3 regions of the Bacillus sp. EB V-12 genome follow, and region 1 is predicted to be linked to each of the others. Evidence: riboswitches for the same ligand, from Rfam matches in the RefSeq annotation. Region 1 holds a riboswitch; each other region holds the start of a gene.
What was found. A riboswitch is a leader RNA that binds a small molecule or an ion and turns the genes downstream of it on or off. The one in region 1 is predicted to bind magnesium.
Positions count from the first base shown of each region.

Region 2: linked by a shared signal. The riboswitch ahead of mgtA (magnesium-translocating P-type ATPase) and the one ahead of ACZDYH_RS10735 (P-type ATPase actuator domain-containing protein) in region 1 are both predicted to bind magnesium.
Region 3: linked by a shared signal. The riboswitch ahead of ACZDYH_RS27720 (FtsW/RodA/SpoVE family cell cycle protein) and the one ahead of ACZDYH_RS10735 (P-type ATPase actuator domain-containing protein) in region 1 are both predicted to bind magnesium.

Region 1 is NZ_JBUXJL010000002.1:783,640-786,927, forward strand. Features, by position in the region: gene ACZDYH_RS10725 (glutathionylspermidine synthase family protein) at 1-290, shown strand, start outside; gene ACZDYH_RS10730 (DUF350 domain-containing protein) at 283-669, shown strand; M-box (ykoK) riboswitch at 874-1,039, shown strand; gene ACZDYH_RS10735 (P-type ATPase actuator domain-containing protein) at 1,375-2,100, shown strand; gene ACZDYH_RS10740 (5'-3' exonuclease) at 2,233-3,099, shown strand.
Region 2 is NZ_JBUXJL010000001.1:499,411-502,698, forward strand. Features, by position in the region: gene mgtA (magnesium-translocating P-type ATPase) at 1-1,729, opposite strand, end outside; M-box (ykoK) riboswitch at 2,063-2,228, opposite strand; gene ACZDYH_RS02690 (hypothetical protein) at 2,397-2,936, shown strand; gene ACZDYH_RS02695 (DUF3932 family protein) at 2,971-3,222, opposite strand.
Region 3 is NZ_JBUXJL010000017.1:22,181-25,468, forward strand. Features, by position in the region: M-box (ykoK) riboswitch at 206-371, opposite strand; M-box (ykoK) riboswitch at 878-1,054, shown strand; gene ACZDYH_RS27720 (FtsW/RodA/SpoVE family cell cycle protein) at 1,242-2,360, shown strand; partial or broken gene ACZDYH_RS27725 (serine hydrolase domain-containing protein) at 2,596-3,288, opposite strand, start outside.

The DNA of each region.
Region 1 (3,288 bases):
TTGGGAGAGAAGGAGATACAATTACGATTCGCGATAAAGACGAAAATATTATGCTTCAAAATGCACACCAAACATATAAAGCGTCACTGCCGATATTTCAAAAGTATATCGAACTGCCAGTCGTATCCTTGGAAACAGAAAAAGGGATCGAGAAACTGTCATATGTGTTTGGTTCGTTTTTAATTGCTGGAAAAGCGAGTAGTATCGGTATTCGTGCGGGAGAAAAGATTACAGGAAATGAATCGTACTATTTACCGGTAGGTATAAAAAGGAGGGGAAAAAATGATTAATTTTTTATTATATTTAGTAGTAACACTCGGCCTTTTATGTATAGGTCTGTTCTTGATGGAAGTGACAACGAAAGTAAAGGAATTTAAGTTAATGGCTCAAGGAAATAAGGCGGTAAGCTATGTGCTTGGAGGACGATTACTTGGGTTAGCTGTTGTTTTATATTCGACAGCAGCTAATTCAATTTCACTTCTTGATATGATTTCGTGGGGAGCAGTTGGGATTTTGGCTCAAATTATCGTCTTTTATTTAGCTGAGTGGCTTACACCACGCTTTAATATAAACAAAAGTCTCGAAGAAGATAATCAAGCAGTTGGTCTTTTTCTTATGTTTTTATCAATTTCAATTGGGATTGTAATTGCTGGTTGTATAACTTATTAAAAACTTTACGTTTAAACGTAAAGTTTTTTATTTTATCCCGTAAAAGCCCGATTGGTGAGGGCTAATAATCAGTGGGGGATGAACAAAACCTCCACTGATTAAAGTTACACTTTATATATGTTAGTTTGCCATACCTTTTGAAAAAATTGTAGGCTACGGTTGACATCTATTTTAAATAAGAGTAACATTTTCAATGTAATGAAAATAAGTCTCTGTTAGGTGAGGCTCCTGTATAGAGAAATGCTACTGCCCAAAAATGTCGAGAGACGCCAATGGGTCAACAGGAATGATCGAATTAAGGTTTTTCTTAACGTAGCTGGTAATGTACCTATGCTATACAGTGCTAAAACTCGGTGAGGGAGAGGTCCGTAGATTTCTAATTATATTAGAAATCGTTTATTTGTGTATGTAATGGCCGCTACTCTCTTAAGGGTAGGGGTCTTTTTTGTTACCAAGCTATGAGTAATTTCATAGTATAAACTATAAAATTAAACGAGGAGGTGAGGAGCATGTCAAATTCTGACTCGGTTCCGTTACCCATATACTTCAAATCAAAAATATATGATGTAGGCAGGAAACGATTTGTTCCTCCCTCTATATTTATCACAATGTAGCGTTTATAAAGCGCGAGACACTTTCACAGTAAAGTGGATAAATTGAGAAACAAAGCGTTTCTTCCTATGTTGTAAAGGAGGAGACGATAATATGTTATATGCAAACAAAACTGTGGGTAACACGTCATATAAACTAAGTAAAAAATCAATAAAAGAACAAACAATGCTCCAAAAAAATAAAGATTTATTAATTGAAATTGCAACAAGAGATGTAAAATCTGTATTTGCATATTTTAAAACAACAAGAGACGGACTATCAATGAAAGAGGCGCAAAAACGTATTCAAGTATATGGCCGAAATGAACTAACTTCAAAAAGAGCACTTCTCGCAGAAGTAATGATGAAGCTTGGTGGCATGATTCCAGGTTTTTCAAAACAACGTGTGTGTGATGAATTACAACGTGAAACGATTACTGTATCTAGAGTAGAATGTTCTAGTAGTACAGGGTTAAATAGTGAACTGAAAATGATGGAGATACCAGTGCAAGAACTTGTACCTGGAGATATGATTTTTCTTTCGGCTGGAGATGCTGTGCCAGCTGATGTACGTATTATTTATGCAGATGATTTATTAGTGAATGAGTCTGTGTTAACGGGAAACGAAGCGAATATAGAGAAGTTTGAGAGCTGCTATCACCTTGAACGTAAACGATTTATTCCATTAAAACGGATGAAAGATTATAATCCACTTGAGCTTGAAAATGTATGTTTTAAAGGTTCGCATATCGTTAGTGGAAATGCAAAAGCTATCGTTGTTTCTACTGGAAAAAATACGTATTCAGGCATATTGCATACTTGTTGTAGTAGAATGTCTTAATGTGTTAATGGTGCTAAATATACAAAAACAATGTATAATAGACAAAGTTGAGCAAAAACGTAGAATGGTAATCTATTTATATAACCTTACGTGATAACGTGAGGTTATTATTTTTTTAATAGGAGAGGAATTATGAAAAAAGTATTATTAGTTGATGGTATGGCACTATTATTTCGTGCTTTTTACGCAACAAGTGTCTACGGACAATTTATGAAACGACAAGATGGAACCCCTACGAACGGGATTCATGGTTATATGAAACACTTGTTAACAGCTACGCAAGCGATCGAACCAACACATATCGTTACATGCTGGGATATGGGAAGTACGACATTTAGAACAGAATCGTTCTCGAATTATAAAGCAAATCGTGCAGCGCCACCAGAAGAATTAATTCCTCAATTTGATTTAGTGCAAGAAATGACTGCGAAATTATCCATTCCAGTTATCGGTATGAAAGGCTACGAAGCGGACGATTGTATCGGTACGCTTGCAAAACAATACTGCAATGAAGCTGAAGTTTATATTTTAACTGGTGATACAGATTTACTTCAACTTGTTGATAAGAACGTTACAGTTATGCTTCTGCGTAAAGGAATTGGAAATTACGAATATTACACACCGGAGAAAATCATGGAAGAAAAAGGTGTAGAGCCGTGGCAAATCGTCCATGCAAAAGCTTTCATGGGAGATACAAGTGATAATTATCCAGGTGTAAAAGGTATCGGTGAAAAAACAGCGTATAAGCTTATTCAAGAGCACGGAACAGTATCCGCTGTACTAGAAAATGTAGAATCATTAACAAAAGCGCAGCGTACGAAGATTGAAAGTGATTTAGAGAACTTAAATATTTCGTTACAATTAGCCCAAATTCACTGTGAAGTTCCAATTTCATGTTCACTAGAAGAAGGATTACACACAATGGATGAAGAAAAACTTAGATTTGTTTGTGAAGAAATGAATTGGGGAAGACCTGAAATATTAATAAATATGCTATAAATAGTTTGGGAAGAGGGATGTTGCATAAGTCGAACTTTGACTTGGTGACACCTTCTTTTTGTTTTTGTAAACAGTATTATAATAAATAAAATTATGTCGAACTCAATTTTAAATATATAAATATTTCGACAAGATATAATGATAAAAGTTGATGAAAATAATAACTTTTATCATGAAGTGAATTAATTT
Region 2 (3,288 bases), on a different contig from region 1:
CAATTTCGTTATCGCCAGTTAAAATTTTCACTTGTACACCATGTTTTTGTAATGCTTGAATTGCAGCTGCTGCAGATGGTTTCGGTGGATCTAAAAAGCCGATATATCCAGCGAGAATCATATCAGTTTCGTCTTTTACTGCGTACTCTGTATCATTTATTCTTCTATCTTTTTTATAAGCAACAGCAATAACCCGCATACCTTCACTATTTAGTGTCTCACTTAGTTTTTTGACATTTGAACGTATTTCCTCGGTGAGTGGAACGATTTTTTCATCCACTTCAGTGTAGTTACAAATTGATAAAATTTCTTCTACGGCACCTTTACAAACCATTGTATGTTCACCTGAAATATCCTTTACGATGACTGACATACGCCGGCGGGCGAAATCGAATGGAATTTCATCTAGCTTTTGAAAAGCTGATGGATTAAATGTATTGTTTTCCTCTGTATGCTTAATAACAGCTTTATCTATTAAATTTTTCAATCCAGTTTGATAGAAACTATTTAAATAGGCAAATTGCAAGACGCGATTGCATTCATTTCCCTTGGGATCTAAGTGACGAACAAGGACAACTTTATCTTCTGTTAAAGTTCCGGTTTTATCTGTACAAAGAATGTTCATAGCACCTAAGTTTTGAATAGAATTTAGCTGTTTTACAATTACTTTTTGTTTAGACATGTTAACGGCACCTTTAGCTAAATTAGCAGTTACAATCATCGGTAACATTTCAGGTGTAAGGCCGACAGCGACGGCAATAGCGAAGAAGAAAGCTTCTTGCCAATCACCTTTTGTGAATCCATTAATGAGAAGGACAATAGGTGCCATAATAAGCATGAATGTAATTAAGAGCCAGCTTACTTTGTTTACACCTTTATCAAAGCTTGTTTCTACACGCTTTCCAATTACCTTATTGGCTAAAGAGCCGAAATACGTATCGGTACTTGTTGAGATGACAACAGCTTTTGCGCTACCACTTACAATATTTGTTCCCATGAAACAAAGGTTTTCCATATCGAGTGGATTGTAATTTTTTTTCATGTTTGTCGGTAAGATATGCTTATTTTCTGTATGGTAGCAGTGTTCGTATTTTTCTACAGGAAGTGCTTCCCCTGTTAAAGAAGATTGATTAACAAATAAATCTTTAGCGGATACAATACGCACATCAGCTGGAACGATATCACCGGCTGAAAGGGAAATGATATCGCCAGGTACAAGTTCCTCAATTGGAATTTCTGTTGTGTAATTTCGATTTAAATTCGTTACATTTTTTGTTTCATGTACAAATCCATTTATTCTAAATACGCTCGCAGTTGTTCGAACCATAGCCTTTAACTTATCGGCAGCTTTTTGAGAACGAAATTCTTGGGAAAACCGAATTGTTGCACTAAGTAGTACCATTGCAGATACGACAATTGTTCCTTGCATATCATCCGTGAAAAAGGAGAGTGCTCCAAGAGCTAATAAAACGAAAATAAATGGATTTTTAAATGCCGACAGAAATTGAATGTACCACGGTGCCATTTTATTATGAGCTATTTCGTTCGGACCATATAAAGAAAGTCTACGAGACGCTTCTTGTTTAGATAATCCATCTTGTGTTGTTTCTAAAAGTTTTAACGCAGAGCTTACATCTTGTGTTGCAACCTCCACTAATAATTCGTTATTTGTTTTCATGCTATCTTGCTCATAAGCATGCTTTGTTTCTTGTCTTTGTAAATTAAACATCGGTAGTTCCTCCTCTGTCATGAAGGAGGAAACAATCTGTTACCTAACTATTTGAAATGGTGAGGAACAGTTTCTTTCCTACCTACATGATGAAATATGAATGTAAAACGTATGGGTATCTGGGCCGAATCATCAATTGCCAACTGTTCCTCACCTCCGTACAATTTAGTAGTTTCTGAATATGCTATGTTTGTTTCATAGTAAGGTGCATATAGACGTAAAAAGACCTTTACTCAAAACGAGTAAAGGTCTGAATTCGCAGTTAAAAGAGTCCACAACAAAGACTGTTAGTAGACATAAATAAAAACAGTTTTTGTGTATGACAAAATACATGCACCTCTCCCTCGTTGAGTTTTAGCACTGTATAGCATAGGTACTGAAACCAGCTACATTAAAAAAGGCCTTCATTCCGACCTTTCCTGTTGACCCATTGGCGTCTCTCGACATTTTTGGGCAGCAGCGTTTCTCTATACAGGAGCCTCACCTAACAGAGAACATATTCAATTACATGTTGAATGTTAGCACTGTAAAATTGTAGTGTCAATATCTTTTTTATCTGTGTTTTTAAAATATTAAACGGATTTATAATAGATATGTGGGATGAAATGTATGATATTGATTATAAATAATATGAAAAATAAATATTTTTATAAAAGGGGAATTTGTAATGGTACCACAAAATTTTATTATAAATATTGAGAATCAAAAGTGGTTGTTTAATGAGCAGGAAGATTTATGTTCTCACGGGGAAATTTATTTAAATGTGGATGGAACGATTATTACACAAACAGGTATGGATGAGGAATGGGGAATAAGTGAATCAGCTTTAGCTCTGTTACGAACTTTAGATAAAGAATATATTTGTGATATTGAAAATGAAGAGGGGCTTATTTTGCACGGATGTGGCACTATGCTCATGTTAGGATGCCCAATTTCAATTCATTGGACTATAAACCATATAGGTGAAAATGTGGTTTTAAAGGATTTTGTCAAAGTTATTTCTACTGATCAAAAGGCTATATACTATGAAGGGCTTCATATAGAAGTAAATGAAAATGAATATAGAAAACAAATTGTTTCTTTTGCGCTACAGGCAAAAGAATTATTCAATAAATCAAGTGAAAAGATAATTTTAAATGAGTTTGAGCGAAGTATGTATACCGACTTTTGGATGGAATATGATCATTTGTTAAATAAGTATAAATAAAAAAGCACTGTAACCAGTGCTTTTTTATTATAGATTACGAGATTGTAGGGTTTTCAAAAATAACAATCTCTGAACTGTTTGTAGTTGAAACGCGTTGGGCGTAATATGTTAAAGCTGAAGAAATATATGCTGGTAACGTATCATTTGTATGTGATGTTGTATATTCATGGATTAATTCCTTTAAAGTTGTCCATTCTAATTGTGCTGGGTGATCAGACACGAAAGAACTTACCCAGCGATCAAATGAAGATGAAAAATCAGTTTGTAAACGAAATACTTCTTTCATAATAAAACGCTCCCTTAAAATGTAGTATAATTATTTTAACACAAAACACGAACGATAGCTAAATTT
Region 3 (3,288 bases), on a different contig from region 1:
AATTTTTTATTAGATCAATAACAGTTACATTGCAATCAATTCATTAGTTAGAATTACCTCCTTTTTGAATATAGACAAGATAAAACAAATAACATTAAACAGAAAAACCTTTACTCAAAAAGGAGTAAAGGTTTTTTACAATACAAATAAATGATTATTAAGACAGCTCTGCCAAAATCACAGAGGTGCCTTTCTATCAAATCGTATACCACTCCCTCGTTGAGTTTTAGCACTGTATAGCATAGGTTTTTATAACCAGCTACATTAAGAAGGGCCTTAATCCGACCGTTCCTGTTGACCCATTGGCGTCTCTCGACATTTTTGGGCAGCAGCGTTTCTCTATACAGGAGCCTCACCTAACAAAGCTTATTGAATTACTTCAAAATTTAAACCAGAATTTAATATTTGTCAACTGACTTTCAATTCCATTCATAAAAAATCTTTTATAGAAAATGAAATTATATTTTATTATAAATTTAAAATTCCTCTTAAAAAACATAGAATTCAAATAGATTTAATTCGAACAAACGTTATAAAACATATGAACCTTATTGTTTTTAATCAAATTCCAACTTTATAACAGAAGATGAATAATTAGTCATTCTGTATATCAAAAGAACATTCTTAAAAAAATCTTCTTTTATGATTAAAATCTTCTTTACCATTTATCAAATTTATATGATTAAATTACTTAATCGAACTATACACTACAAGTCGAAAATATGTATTTATACGAAATGATTACATACATTTTCGTACATCATTTCTCAAAGGGCTATAAAACAATAAAATATATAAAATTAGCAATACGGTTACTTGACAATCAAAAAAAATATATTTATGCTTGCCACACGAAACAAATACATAAAATTTATATTGCTGAACCTGTTAGGTGAGGCTCCTATACAAACACAGGCTATTGCCCAAAAATGTCGAAAGACGCCAATGGGTAGAACAGGAATTGTCGGATTAAGGCTCTTCTTAAGATAGCTAAGTAATGAATTTTCATTACTTTACGTTGTATAGTGCCAAAGCTCTACTAGGGGGAGAAAAGCCTTATTTAGTCATGCCATTTTAAATCCCTCTAGTTAAATACTAGGGGGATTTTTGCGTAAAAAAAACAGGGAGTAAGCGATAGAATCTTCCTAAACACAAGTCATATTTATTAATTGACGAGAACAAGATTCTATTCATTAGCAAATGTAATATTATGTTTTGTTTTAAATCAGGAGGATATTAAAATGAAAAAAATATTAAAACTCGATTATCTATTGCTCCTTCCTCTATTCATAACATGTACTTTAGGTATTGTCATGATGTATAGTGCAAGCTCCATTGTCGCTGTCCAACATTATGGTTATAACAGTAGACATTTTGTTGATTCTCAATTAACAAAGCTACTTTTAGGAACAATAGGGTTAATAGTTTGTGCTTTACTCCCATATGAAATATGGAAAAAACGAATAATCTCTATCTGTATTATGGTTGGGGGGATTTTTTTATTAATTATGGTTTTATGGAAAGGAAAAGTGGTAAATAATGCTCAATCATGGATCTTTGGAATACAGCCAGCTGAATTTCTTAAATTAGGAACAATACTTGTAACAGCCCGTTTTTTTGCACTACGACAAGAACAAGCTAAAAATAACTGGAGTAGTATGGGAAAACTTTTATTTTTTTTAGCTACAATTTTTTTTCTTATCTTTAAACAACCAAATTTAGGATCTGCACTTTTAATATTAGGTATAGGTTTTAGCATATTTCTTTGCTCAGGAATAAATATAAATCTACTAATCAAAAGAACTACCATCGGTTCTATTTTATGGTTACCTATTTTATATTATTTGATTCAATATAGTTTATCAGAAGTTCAAAAGATACGTATTACTACGATTTTCAATCCCTTTGTTGATGCGCAAGGAAATGGATACCAGCTTGTAAATTCTTTTATTGCCATTGGCTCTGGAGGAATCACTGGTCGTGGATTTGGAAATAGTATACAAAAAACAGGTTATCTTCCAGAACCACACACTGATTTTATAATGGCAATAGTTTCTGAAGAACTAGGATTTATTGGTGTATTTATTCTATTGGCTGGAGTTTTGACTATAGTACTTCGCTCCTTAAAAATTGCACAATTATGTGTAGATCCATTCGGCAGTTTTATAGCGATTGGTATAGGATGTATGATCGGTATGCAATCTGTTGTAAATTTAGGTGGTATTACAGGACTATTTCCTCTTACAGGTACCCCATTTCCATTTGTAAGTTTTGGTGGAAGCTCTTTAATGGTTAATTTAATAGCAATAGGAATATTAATTAATATTTCAATTTTCAACAAAATTAAGTCTAATAATTAGAATATATATTATGTAATATTTTTTAGAAAAATATTACATTCAACCTCATTGAGTAATCTATATTTAAAGAATTTCTAATTAATTTTTTAACTGTATGAATACAAATATCTATGTTCATTTTAATACGAAAAAAGGCAAGCATAAATTTATGCTTGCCTTCCGTTCTCAAAATCAATTACACCTAAAACAACGTGTGGTTAACCAAATTCAGATACTGTCTTCTAAGCCCTATTTTTTATTTTTCTAAAACAATTCCTGCTATTTCATTAGCATATTTTTTAGAGTCAAATTCATCATAGTTACTTAGTACCACAACAGACAAATATTCTTTTGGAAACCGCATGAAGTGTGAGCGGTAACCTGCCCAACTTCCTGAATGTTCCAAGTATCGAAAGTTAAAACCTTCAACAAGCCTTAACCCAAAAGCATAATCTTCATTGTCAATAATTGTATCCCCAGTTGAAGAAATTTTCGGACCTATTTCGCTCATTCTTTTAACGAGATTTTTTCCACCAACGGTAACTGTAGTTAAATTTTCTCCCCATTTTACCAGGTCTTCAACTATTGTATGAACTGCCCCATCCCCTGTATGTTCCCAAGGGCTTTCATAGATTTTATATGTTCCTTGCTCATTCCTCGAATATCCACTAGCAATTGAAATAGTAGTTGGGTAGCAATCCACAATCGCTGTGTCTTTCATGTGTAAAGGTTCAAAAATACGTTCCTTTACAAACTGACGTAGGGACTTGCCACTTACCTTCTCTACCACTAGTGACAATAAAAAATATCCTGTATTGCTATACTCAAATTTTGTGCCAACAGGGAACCTTGCAATTTGATGCCCATTAAGGTGTTTTAGCGATTCTTCCACAGTTAATATATCAGTAAATTCAATATTTTCTGCTCCAGCCAATGCCATATAATCAAC